Regions from separate parts of the Arthrobacter sp. D3-18 genome, predicted to be linked through region 1. Evidence: riboswitches for the same ligand, from Rfam matches in the RefSeq annotation. Region 1 holds a riboswitch; the other holds the start of a gene.

Region 1 (5,901 bases):
GCTCCAGCAGCGCCGCGGCAACAACCTTGGCATTACCGGCGTTCGGAACCACCAGGAATTTGTCGGTGCCTTCCTGGGGAGAGGGGCGACGGTAGGTGATGAGGTCGTCGATGATGCCGCCGTCTTCCTGGCAGATCAGCGAGTACTTGGCCTTGCCGACGGCCATGGCGGAGATCTTGCCCACCAAGGCGTAGTCCAGGAAGGCAGCAGCCTCGGGACCGGTGACCCAGACTTCGCCCATGTGGGAGAGGTCGAACAGGCCCGCGGTCTTGCGGACGGCGTGGTGCTCAGCCAACTCCGAGGAGTACTTGAGGGGCATCTGCCAGCCGCCGAAGTCGGTGAAGGACGCGCCGAGTTTCTTGTGCTCTTCGTACAGAGCTGTGTAGTTCTCAGTCATGACCTGTCCTTAGTTTTCAAAGTCTTCGATCGGCGGGCAGGAACACACCAAGTTGCGGTCACCGGCTGCGCCGTCGATGCGGCCGACGGGCGGGAAGTACTTGTCCTGCTTGAGGTGGTGGACCGGGAAGGCGGCCTGCTCGCGCGGGTACGCACGATCCCAGTCAGAACTCACGACGGCGGCAGCGGTGTGGGGTGCCTTGCGCAGCGGCGAGTTCTCGACGGTGAAATCACCATGGGCGACCTGGTCGATTTCCTTGCGGATGGTGATCATGGCTTCGATGAAGCGGTCGATCTCCACAAGGTCCTCGGACTCAGTTGGCTCCACCATCAAGGTTCCGGCAACCGGGAAGGCAAGGGTGGGGGCGTGGAAGCCGAAGTCGATCAAGCGCTTGGCAACGTCCTCAGCGGTGACGCCGGTCTTGGCCGTCAGTTCGCGGAGATCCAGGATGCACTCGTGAGCCACGAGTCCGCCCTCGCCGGTGTAGAGGACCGGGAAGTGCTCGTTGAGGCGGGAAGCGATGTAGTTCGCGGCCAACAGCGCGGACTTGGTTGCTTCGGTGAGGCCTTGGCCACCCATGAGCTTCACGTAGGCCCAGGAAATCGGCAGGACACCGGCCGAACCGAAGCGGGACGCCGAGATCGGGACGTCGTTGCCTTCGGTCCACGATGCAGCGTCACCGGGCATGAACGGCGCGAGGTGTGCCTTGGCAGCAACCGGGCCAACGCCCGGACCGCCACCACCGTGAGGGATGCAGAACGTCTTGTGCAGGTTCAGGTGGGAGACGTCGCCGCCGAATTTACCCGGCTGTGCAAGGCCGACCAGGGCGTTGAGGTTGGCACCGTCGATGTACACCTGGCCGCCGGCCTCGTGGATGGCATCGCAGACTTCGCGGACGTCGGCGTCGTACACACCGTGCGTGGATGGGTAGGTGATCATGATGGCCGAGAGCGCGTCCCGGTTGGCCTCGATCTTGTTCTTGAGGTCAACATGGTCGATGGTGCCGTCGGGAGCCGTGGCCACCACCACAACCTTCATGCCCGCCAGCACAGCAGAGGCTGCGTTGGTGCCATGGGCCGATGCGGGGATCAGGCAGACGTTGCGCTGCTCGTCGCCGCGCGACAGGTGGTATCCGCGGATGGCCAGCAGACCGGCGAGCTCACCCTGGGAACCGGCGTTCGGCTGAATGGAGACCTGGTCGTAGCCGGTGATCTCGGTCAGCTGGGATTCGAGGTCGGTGATGAGTTCGCGCCAGCCCTCGGTCTGGGAATCCGGAGCGAAGGGGTGGATGGAGGCGAACTCCGGCCAGGAGATGGCTTCCATCTCAGCCGTGGCGTTCAGCTTCATGGTGCAGGAACCCAGCGGGATCATGGTGCGGTCCAGTGCCAGGTCGCGGTCCGAGAGCTTACGGATGTAGCGAAGGAGCTGGGTTTCGGAGCGGTGGGTGTTGAACACCGGGTGCTGCATGAAATCGCTCGTACGCTCAACGGAAGCCTCAAGCGCGAAGCCTTCGGCGGACTCAAGTATTGAAGCGTCGAAGACCGAGGCGACGTCGGCGACAATCTCGGAAGTAGTGGTTTCATCAACAGAGATGCCAACCGTGTCAGCGTCGATGCCTCGGAGGTTGATGCCCTTGGCCTCGGCAGCGGCGACGATTTCAGCAGCCTTGCCGGGAGCGCGGACGGTGATGGTGTCGAAGAAGGAACCGTGGAGGACCTCGACACCGGCAGCCTTCAGTGACGTTGCAAGCGTGCGGGCGTGGCCGTGGGCGGTTTCGGCGATCGCTTTCAAACCTTCAGGGCCGTGATAAACGGCGTACATCGAGGCCACGATGGCCAACAGCGCCTGCGCGGTGCAGATGTTGGACGTCGCCTTCTCGCGGCGGATGTGCTGCTCGCGGGTCTGCAGCGCCAAGCGGTAGGCGGGGACACCGGCGTCGTCCTTGGAAACGCCCACCAGACGGCCGGGCATGGAACGCTCAAGGCCTTTTTGGACGGCCATGTATGCGGCGTGCGGGCCGCCGAAGAAGAGCGGAACGCCCAAGCGCTGCGCCGAACCAACGGCGATGTCGGCGCCCTGCTCGCCTGGAGGGGTGATGAGGGTCAGGGACAGGAGGTCGGCAGCAACGGTAACCAGCGCACCGCGCTCCTTGGCGTCGGCAATCACGGCAGAATGATCGAACACGCGGCCGGAAACGCCGGGTTGTTGGAGGACGACGCCGTTGATGGCACCTTCCGGCAGACCCAAGGAAAGGTCAGCCACCTCGACTTCGAAGCCGAGCGCCTCGGCACGCCCCTTGACGATGGCGATGGTCTGCGGGAGGCAGTCAGCGTCGAGGACGGTCTTGCCATCCTGGACAGCCTTGTTCTTGTTGGCTCGGCGCATCATCAGCACGGCTTCGGCCACTGCAGTTGCTTCATCCAGTAGGGACGCGTTGGCAATCGGAAGCCCAACCAGGTCCTGGACCATGGTCTGGAAGTTCAGGAGCGCTTCGAGGCGGCCCTGCGAGATTTCCGGCTGGTAAGGGGTGTAGGCGGTGTACCAAGCCGGCGATTCGAGGATGTTCCGGCGGATCACGGGCGGCGTCACGGTGTCGTAGTAGCCCTGGCCGATCATCTGAACGGCCGTCTTGTTCTTGGAAGCGAGCTTGCGCAGCTCGGCCAGAACTTCAACTTCACTCAGCGCGTTCTGCAGGGTAAGGGCAACTTCCTGGCGGATGTCGTTCGGGACGGCGGTGTCGACCAGCGAATCAACAGTGTCGTAGCCGACGGACTTGAGCATGGTCTCAATGTCGGCCTGGCGGCGGGCGCCGATATGCCGATCGACGAAGGTGGTGGAGGCAGAACTAACCGTCACGAAGGAACTCCATTACTTGGGCAGCGTTTGGGGACGCCACAGCGGCTGGGTTCCTCCCCGCTCTGTATTGGACCTGAGAGTTTCCGCGCGTTGCGTGAACAACCATCGCTTGCACCGTCGGTGAGCACAGCACTCTTCGACCCGAAGGTGGGCTGAGTACCTGCTGCTTTCCAGAGTTGCCTAGCCGCGGCGGTGCGTGGGCCTGAGAGATTCCTGGGGAGGGTTTGCTCCTACGGCGCCTGCATCACTTGCTTGCAGGACTCTCCCGCCGCAGATCAAAGGCATGTTCAGTTGTGTGTGGGCACCGCTTAAGGCACGCCACGAGTGTTAATTGTCCTACGTGCCGGGCCCTGCAGCAAATGGATGGCCCGCTACTTCCGCAACCGCTCAAGGACTCCCAGCAGGATTTCGACGTCGGCCTCCCGCCCGGCGTTGCCTCCCTCCTGTCCGCCTTCAAAAATCGCGTTGAAATAGAGGCCGTCACCCATGTAGCTGACGGCCTTGGCGACCTCCGGCCCAACGTCCTCAGCGAGCACGTCCAACCACCGCTGCTGGATCGCGGCAAACCTGCGACGGGTTTCCTCGTGGGCAACTTCGGCCAATCTTGTGGCAGCGACGAAGGCCCGGTCCATGGGCGTATCTGCCCAGAGCGAGGATCGGATGAAGTAGGTGGCTGAACCATCGGGGGCAGCCTTCATCAGTTCGGTATCTTCTTGGGCGAGCAAGTCCAGGCGTTCCAGAAGTGCCGCGATCAACGCTTCCTTATTGGGAAAGTGATAGAGCAGCCCGCCTTTGGACACGCCTGCCCGCTTGGCAACGGCGTCGAGCGTGGCGGCACGCTCCCCCACCTCAATAAGGAGGGCTTCGAAGGCATCCAGGACGGCGTCCCGGGCAACTGGTTTTCGTGGCATGTATCCATCATTCCCTAAAGGCTTACCGGCTTCTATTTGAAACTGTACCGTCTGGACGGTACAGTAAGTTACATGTTCTCGCCGTCCTCAACCCAAGCACCCCGTTCCGCTCATCCCGTTAAGGGCCAGGCAGCACCGTGGCGCGACTGGACGGCACTGGCGCTCCTGATGTTTCCGGTGCTGCTGGTGGCCGTCGACAACACCGCGCTCACTTTCGCTCTGCCCGAAATCGCCCGTTCCCTGGATGTGGGCGGTGTCCAATTGCTGTGGATTGTTGATGCATACCCGCTGGTCCTCGCCGCATTGCTGGTGTCGATGGGCAACTTGGGCGACAGGATCGGACGACGTCGGCTGCTTTTGATCGGCAGCACGGGCTTCGCTGCGGTTTCGGCTGCTACGGCCTTCGCGCCTTCCGCTGAGTGGCTCATCGCCGGCCGCGCGGGCCTGGGTGTCTTCGGCGCCATGCTGATGCCGTCAACCCTTTCCCTGATCCGGAACATCTTCACCGATCCCAACCGGCGTCGGCTCGCGATCGCCGTCTGGGCCGCCGGTTTCTCCGGTGGTGCCGCTCTTGGTCCGATCTTCGGTGGCTGGCTGGTGGAGCACTTCTGGTGGGGTGCCGTGTTCCTGGTGGCGGCTTTCCTGCTCCTGCCGCTCCTGGCCTTCGGCCGGGTGCTGATCCCCGAGTCCAAGGACGCCAATCCTGGCCGGGTGGATGTGCCCAGCATTGTCCTGTCCGTAGTCACCATGGCGCCGTTCGTTTACGGCATCAAGGAATTCGCGGTTCATGGTTTCGGGGCGTCCGCGGTTGCCTTCATGGGGTTTGGCGTAGTGATGGGCATTATCTTCGTTCGCCGCCAGCAGCGGATCGCGAGCCCCATGCTGGACGTCTCTTTGTTCAAGAACAAGGTGTTCAGTACCGCAATCGTGGCGAACGTCCTGTCCCTCTTCTCCATGACGGGTTTCATCTACTTCTTCGCCCAGCACCTGCAACTTGTTGAGGGCCAGTCCCCCATGGAGGCCGGCATCGCGATGATTCCCGCTCTCCTGGCCACTGTCGTCGCCGGCCTGCTGGTGGTGCCGCTGGTCAAGCGCGTTCGGCCTGGTTTCGTTGTGGCCGCGGGCCTGACGCTCAGCGCCGCGGGATACCTGATTGTGGTTGTGGGTGACCACGGCAGCGGACCCGTGTTTCTGTTGTCAGCCCTGACCGTACTCGCAGTGGGCGTTGGGGCCGCGGAGACCATCTCCAACGACCTCATCCTTGCCTCAGTACCGGCCGACAAGTCCGGGGCAGCCTCGGCTATTTCCGAGACCGGTTATGAGTTGGGGTCCCTCCTGGGAACGGCGGTGCTTGGGTCGATCCTCACTGCTTCCTACCAGCACAACCTCATCATTCCGGACGGTGTATCCACGCAAGCGGCCGGCAAGTCCACTGAAACGCTCGCAGGCGCTGTTGATGCGGCGTCTGCCCTTCCGGCCCCATTGTCGGAGGCGCTGACGGTGGCCGCCCGGACAGCTTTCGAGTCCGGCGTCCACATCACTGCGGCGATTGGGCTGGTACTGATGGCCGGCGCGGCAGTGCTCGCCGCCGTCGTACTCCGGCGTGTGCCGAAGGCGCAGTAACGGGCACAGCGCCGAAGGCGCAGTAGTAGTAAACACGGCGCCGGCTGAAGCTAGATAGCTTCGGTCGGCGCCGCTTTTTTGTCGACGCCGGCGGTTAGTTCGTCGATCCTGTCG
Region 2 (5,901 bases), 1.3 Mb from region 1:
AGCCGAGGCGTCCTCCACCACGACGTCGAAACCGGATGCGCGCTCCACCAGCGCAGCGGCAACTACCGTCGCGTTGCCCGCATTAGGGACCACCAGGTACTTGTCCACGCCTTCTTCGGGAGAGGGGCGACGGTAAGAAATGAGGTCGTCGATGATGCCGCCGTCGGCGTTGCAAATCAGCGAGTACTTGGCCTTGCCCACGGCTACCGCGGACATCTTGCCCACCAGCGCGTAGTCCAGGAAGGCGGCAGCCTCGGGACCAGTGACCCACACTTCGCCCATGTGGGAGAGGTCGAACAGGCCGGCGGTCTTGCGGACGGCGTGGTGCTCGGCGAGCTCGGACTCGTACTTGAGGGGCATCTGCCAGCCGCCGAAGTCGGTGAAGGAAGCGCCGGCCTTTTTGTGTTGCTCATAGAGGGCTGTGTAGTTCTCAGACATATCGGGAGTCCTTATTTTTCGAAGTCAGCAGTGTTCTCAAATGCTTCGAGAGGCGGGCAGGAGCACACAAGATTCCGGTCACCTGCGGCGCCGTCGATCCTGCCGACCGGCGGGAAGTACTTGTCCTGCTTGAGGTGGTGGACGGGGAACGCTGCCTGCTCACGCGGGTACTCGCGGTCCCAGTCGGAACTCACGACGGCGGCAGCCGTGTGCGGTGCGTTGCGCAGCGGCGACTTCTCAACAGTGAAATCACCGCTTGCCACCTGCTCGATCTCGGCGCGGATGGTGATCATGGCTTCGATGAAGCGGTCGATCTCGGCCAGGTCCTCGGACTCGGTGGGCTCCACCATCAAGGTGCCGGCAACCGGGAACGCGAGGGTGGGGGCGTGGAAGCCGAAGTCGATCAGGCGTTTGGCTACGTCTTCGGCCGTCACACCGGTGCGAGCGGTCAATTCGCGGAGGTCCAGGATGCATTCGTGGGCCACGAGTCCGCCCTCGCCCGTGTAGAGGATGGGGAAGTGCTCATCCAGGCGAGAAGCAACGTAGTTGGCTGCCAGCAACGCCGACTTGGTAGCTTCCGTCAGCCCCTGACCGCCCATGAGCTTCACATATGCCCACGAAATCGGGAGCACACCGGCAGAGCCATAACGCGAGGCAGAGATTGCCACACCGGTAGAGGCAGCGTCCTCAGGAGTAGCAGCACTGTTAGCGTCGCCGGGCATAAACGGAGCCAAGTGAGCTTTCGCAGCAACAGGGCCAACACCCGGTCCACCGCCGCCGTGCGGGATGCAGAACGTCTTGTGCAGGTTCAGGTGGGAAACATCGCCGCCAAACTTGCCCGGCTGGGCCAGGCCAACCAACGCGTTCAGGTTCGCACCGTCCACGTACACCTGGCCGCCGGCGGCGTGGATCGCGTCGCAGACCTCGCGGACGTCGGCGTCGTACACACCGTGAGTAGACGGGTAGGTGATCATGATGCAGGACAGGACGTCCTTGTTGGCTTCGATCTTGGCGGCCAGGTCTGCGTGATCGATCGTGCCGTCACCGGCCGTGGCCACAACCACAACCTTCATGCCCGCCAGCACAGCAGAGGCTGCGTTGGTGCCGTGGGCAGATGCCGGAATCAAACAGACGGTGCGCTGCTCATCTCCGCGGGACAGGTGGTAGCCGCGGATCGCCAGCAGCCCGGCGAGCTCACCCTGGGAGCCGGCATTCGGCTGGATGGAGACCTGGTCGTAGCCAGTGATCTCAGTGAGGTCAGCTTCCAGGTCCTCGATCAGTTCGCGCCAACCTGCTGTCTGATGGTCCGGAGCGAACGGGTGGATGGAGGCGAACTCCGGCCAGGAGATTGCTTCCATCTCAGCCGTCGCGTTGAGTTTCATGGTGCAGGAACCCAACGGGATCATGGTGCGGTCCAGGGCAAGGTCCCGGTCGGACAGCTTGCGGATATAGCGCAACAGCTGTGTCTCGGAACGGTGCGTGTTGAACACCGGGTGCTGCAGGAAATCGGAGGTACGGACCACGTTGGCGGGAAGCTCGAACCCAGCGGTGTCCCCTACCGGACCGGCACCAAAGGCGACGGCCACCGCGGAGAGGACCTCCGGCGTCGTGGTTTCATCAACGGAGACGCCAACGGTGTCCGCATCGATCAGACGCAAGTTGATGCCGCGCGCTTCGGCGGCGGCAATGACTTTGTCGGCCTTGCCGGGCACCCGGACGGTGAGGGTGTCGAAGAAGACCTCGGACACGAGTTCGCGGCCGGCCTTCTGTAGGGTCGCAGCCAAAACACGGGCCTGGCCGTGGACGGTTTCAGCAATCGCCTTCAGGCCTTCCGGACCGTGGTAAACCGCGTACATCGAGGCCACGATCGCGAGCAGAGCCTGCGCGGTGCAGATGTTGGACGTAGCCTTTTCGCGGCGGATGTGCTGCTCGCGGGTCTGGAGGGCCAGACGGTAAGCAGGGACGCCGGCGTTGTCCTTGGAAACACCAACAATGCGGCCAGGAAGTGTGCGCTCCATTCCTTCACGCACGGCCATGTAGGCAGCGTGCGGGCCACCGAAGAACAGCGGGACGCCGAAGCGCTGCGCGGTTCCGACGGCGATGTCCGCACCTTGTTCGCCCGGGGGCGTGATGAGCGTGAGCGCCAGCAGGTCAGCTGCAACGGTGACCAGCGCACCGCGTTCCTTGGCCGACGCTATGACACCGGAGTGGTCGAATACGCGGCCGGAAACGCCGGGCTGCTGCAGGACGACGCCGTTGATGTCGCCGTCAGGAAGGCCCGCCGAAAGGTCGGCAATCTCAACCTCGAAGCCCAGCGCCTCGGCGCGGCCCTTCACGATCGCGATGGTCTGCGGAAGGAGGTCGGCGTCGAGGACAGTCTTGCCATCCTTGGCAGTCTTGTTCTTGTTGGCACGGCGCATCAGCAGCACGGCTTCGGCCACGGCGGTGGCTTCATCCAGCAGCGAGGCGTTGGCTACGGGAAGTCCCGTGAGGTCCTGCACCATGGTCTGGAAGTTGAGCAGTGCCTCAAGGCGGCCCTGTGAAATTTCCGGCTGGTACGGCGTGTAGGCCGTGTACCAAGCGGGAGCTTCCAGTATGTTGCGGCGGATCACCGGCGGCGTCACGGTGTCGTAGTAGCCCTGCCCGATCATCTGGACAGCGGTCTTATTCTTGGACGCGAGCTTGCGGAGCTCGGTAAGGACCTGCACCTCGGTGAGGGCGTCCTGCAGCTTGAGCGCAGTTTCCTGGCGGATGGAATCGGGGACGGCGACGTCTACCAAGCCGTCGACAGAGTCGTAGCCGATGGCCTTGAGCATGGTGTCAACGTCGGCTTGGCGGCGGGCGCCGATGTGCCGGTCCGCGAAGGCGGTGGGGGTTGATTGAACAGTCAAGAGGAACTCCATGATTCAGGCGCCCAGTGAGCGCCACGATGATGTGGGTTCCTCCCCGCTCTGTATTGGACCTGAGAGATTCCGCAGGAATGTTGCCTGCTTGCACCGTCGGTGAGCCCGGTTACCCGGACTGCTTTCCAGAGTTGCCTAACCGCGGCGGTACATGGGCCTGAGAGATTCCTGGGGAGGATTTGCTCCTACGGCGCCTGACTGGATGTACCGGCAGGACTCTCCCGCCGCAGATCAATAGCGTTGCATCACCTGGGTGACACGCTTCACACCATAGCTGGTTGTTGTGAAAATGCGCAAGCAAGGTATGACTACTGATGCATCGCTTCATGGATCTGCAGCGCAAACCACAATTGGGCAATCGTGGACGTTTCACCCATGTCCAGCCCCGTCAGTTCGCCGATTTTCCGCATTCGATAGATGATGGTCTGCCGGTGGGCGAAGAGTGCCGTAGCAGTCTTTTGCCAAGAGCGTTGCGAGTCCAAATACGTCTTCAAGGTGACCAGGAGATCGCCTTCCTGGCCCTGCTCGTAATCGAAAATTGGGCCCAAAAGACGCCGCACCAGCGCCGTTCCTTCCTCGAAACTGGTGAGTCCAAGCCACGATGGCCCCTCCGCATAACGGGTCAGTCCCAGGTTGGCGGCTCGGGCCGAACCGAGCGCCCAGAGGGACTCCTGCAGTGCGCGCTGGATGGTGGCGACGGCCGCAGGCGCACTGATTCCAATGGCGGCATCCGCCCCGGCGCAGTGCACCAGGACGTCGCCAGAAACGTCGGCCGCGACCACCACGTGGAGCCTGTTGTTCCGCTTCAACGTGGCCGACGCAACCCCGTGCCGCCACAGTTCGATATGAACATTAGCCAGCCTGTCGCCGTCGTCCGCTGTTTTATGGCCGGCAGCCTTGGCCATGGAGGCGATCAGGAAATCCTGTGGCGGAACCTCGAAACCGGCCAGCCGGCTCTCCATCTCGGCCGCGCCCAAACGCCCATCCATGGCCTGCAGCAGGAACTCGCCCGCCAGTCGGTGGCGCCCTTCCAGCGACAAAACGATGCGCGAAAGCTGCAGCCCCAGCACGGTTGCGGCGTGAAGAAGCACGACGGCGTCCGGGTGCGGTTCGCTGTTGGGCAGCACCACTAGGAGCGCGTTGGCATGGGTGGGAATATCCATGGTGAGCACGTGCCTGCCACGGATACGGTGCCACTGGAAGTTCTTCCCGGCGAGTGATGCCTGGCCGGATAGCGGAGCCCACTCCTCGGCGAGGAACACCGGGAGTGATTGTCCATCGGGATGCCACGGATGGAGGCAGCGCCGGTCCACCACGAACAGGTCCGCATCGAGCTCGGTGGTGAGCCTTTGCACGAGGCTCTGCCAATGGTCCTCGGAAGCTCCCGCAGTGCGGAGGAGGTCGTAAACACGGGCCGTTTGCCGTAAACGGCGGGACTCTTCGAGCAGCGAGGATTCGGCCACCGAACGGGCGATCGCGATGAACGGCAGCGGGTACGGGATGTTGATCAGGGGCAGCGGAAGGCGGTTGCAGGCCTCCAGGAATTCCTTCGTGAGCGGCGGCGCGTGCATCTTCTCACCGATCGCCAACGCGCTGGCGCCGCTGTCCATCAAAGCTTCGGCGAGCGCTACCTGGCCTTCGGCGTCGGCAGGAATGGAGAGGCCGTTGGTCATCATGAGCTCTCCGCCGGTTACCCACTCCCACAGCCTGGGCAGGTCCGAGGTATGGGCCCAGGTGATGCGGTTGTCCAAGCCACCGGGTCCGGCCATCAGGGTGAGTCCAAGCTGCGGCTCGGCGATGAGTTCAGCCACGGTGATCGCCATTTTCCGCCCCGATTCCTTCTGTTTGTTCGGCTTTTGCCGCCGGATTGAGTGGCACTTAGACATTCGTCTAAATGGCTCGGCCATTTGTAGTCAATGTACCGCTATCGGGGGTGATCCACGTCACCAAGAATGGAATTACTTACTTCCCGCTCAACGGCGAGCACCCCTCAACCCAAGGATCCGTCAATGACAACCCACAAGCCCATCGGTCCTGTCGACGCAACCAAAGTCCCCAGGTATGCAGGCCTCGGCACCTTCGCCCGCCTTCCCCAAATCGACCGCGTCCCGGATTACGACATCGCGATCGTCGGCGTACCGTTCGACGGCGGAACCTCCTTCCGGCCGGGCGCCCGCTTTGGTCCTGCCGCAGTCCGCGAGGCCTCACGGCTCCTGCGCCCCGGCTACCACCCGGAGCTCGACGTGGAACCGGTGTACGAAGCCCAGGTTGTGGACGCCGGCGACATCGCCTGCACCCCCTATGACATCACCCGGGCAGTCCGTGAGATCGAAGAGCAGGCATTGCCCCTGATCAGCGCGGACAAGCGCCTCATTTCCATCGGCGGCGACCACACCATCGCCCTTCCCATGCTGCGGGCCCTGAACAAGGTCCATGGCCCTGTGGCCCTGTTGCACTTCGATGCTCACCTGGACACCTGGGACACCTATTTCGACCAGCCGATCACGCACGGAACCATCTTCCGGCGCGCGTTCGAGGAAGGCCTCCTGGTGGAGGACAA

What was found. Region 1 has a riboswitch for glycine ahead of gcvP (aminomethyl-transferring glycine dehydrogenase). Riboswitches for the same ligand answer to the same signal wherever they lie in the genome.
Region 2: linked by a shared signal. The riboswitch ahead of gcvP (aminomethyl-transferring glycine dehydrogenase) and the one ahead of gcvP (aminomethyl-transferring glycine dehydrogenase) in region 1 are both predicted to bind glycine.

Annotation. Positions count from the first base shown of each region.
Region 1 covers NZ_CP096440.1:3,528,646-3,534,546, forward strand. The annotation lists gene gcvT (glycine cleavage system aminomethyltransferase GcvT) at 1-397, opposite strand, end outside; gene gcvP (aminomethyl-transferring glycine dehydrogenase) at 407-3,253, opposite strand; glycine riboswitch at 3,434-3,531, opposite strand; gene M1D89_RS18325 (TetR/AcrR family transcriptional regulator) at 3,625-4,164, opposite strand; gene M1D89_RS18330 (MFS transporter) at 4,237-5,787, shown strand; gene M1D89_RS18335 (cyclodeaminase/cyclohydrolase family protein) at 5,838-5,901, opposite strand, start outside.
Region 2 covers NZ_CP096440.1:197,675-203,575, reverse strand. The annotation lists gene gcvT (glycine cleavage system aminomethyltransferase GcvT) at 1-438, opposite strand, end outside; gene gcvP (aminomethyl-transferring glycine dehydrogenase) at 450-3,341, opposite strand; glycine riboswitch at 3,477-3,575, opposite strand; gene M1D89_RS02985 (PucR family transcriptional regulator) at 3,650-5,164, opposite strand; gene speB (agmatinase) at 5,351-5,901, shown strand, end outside.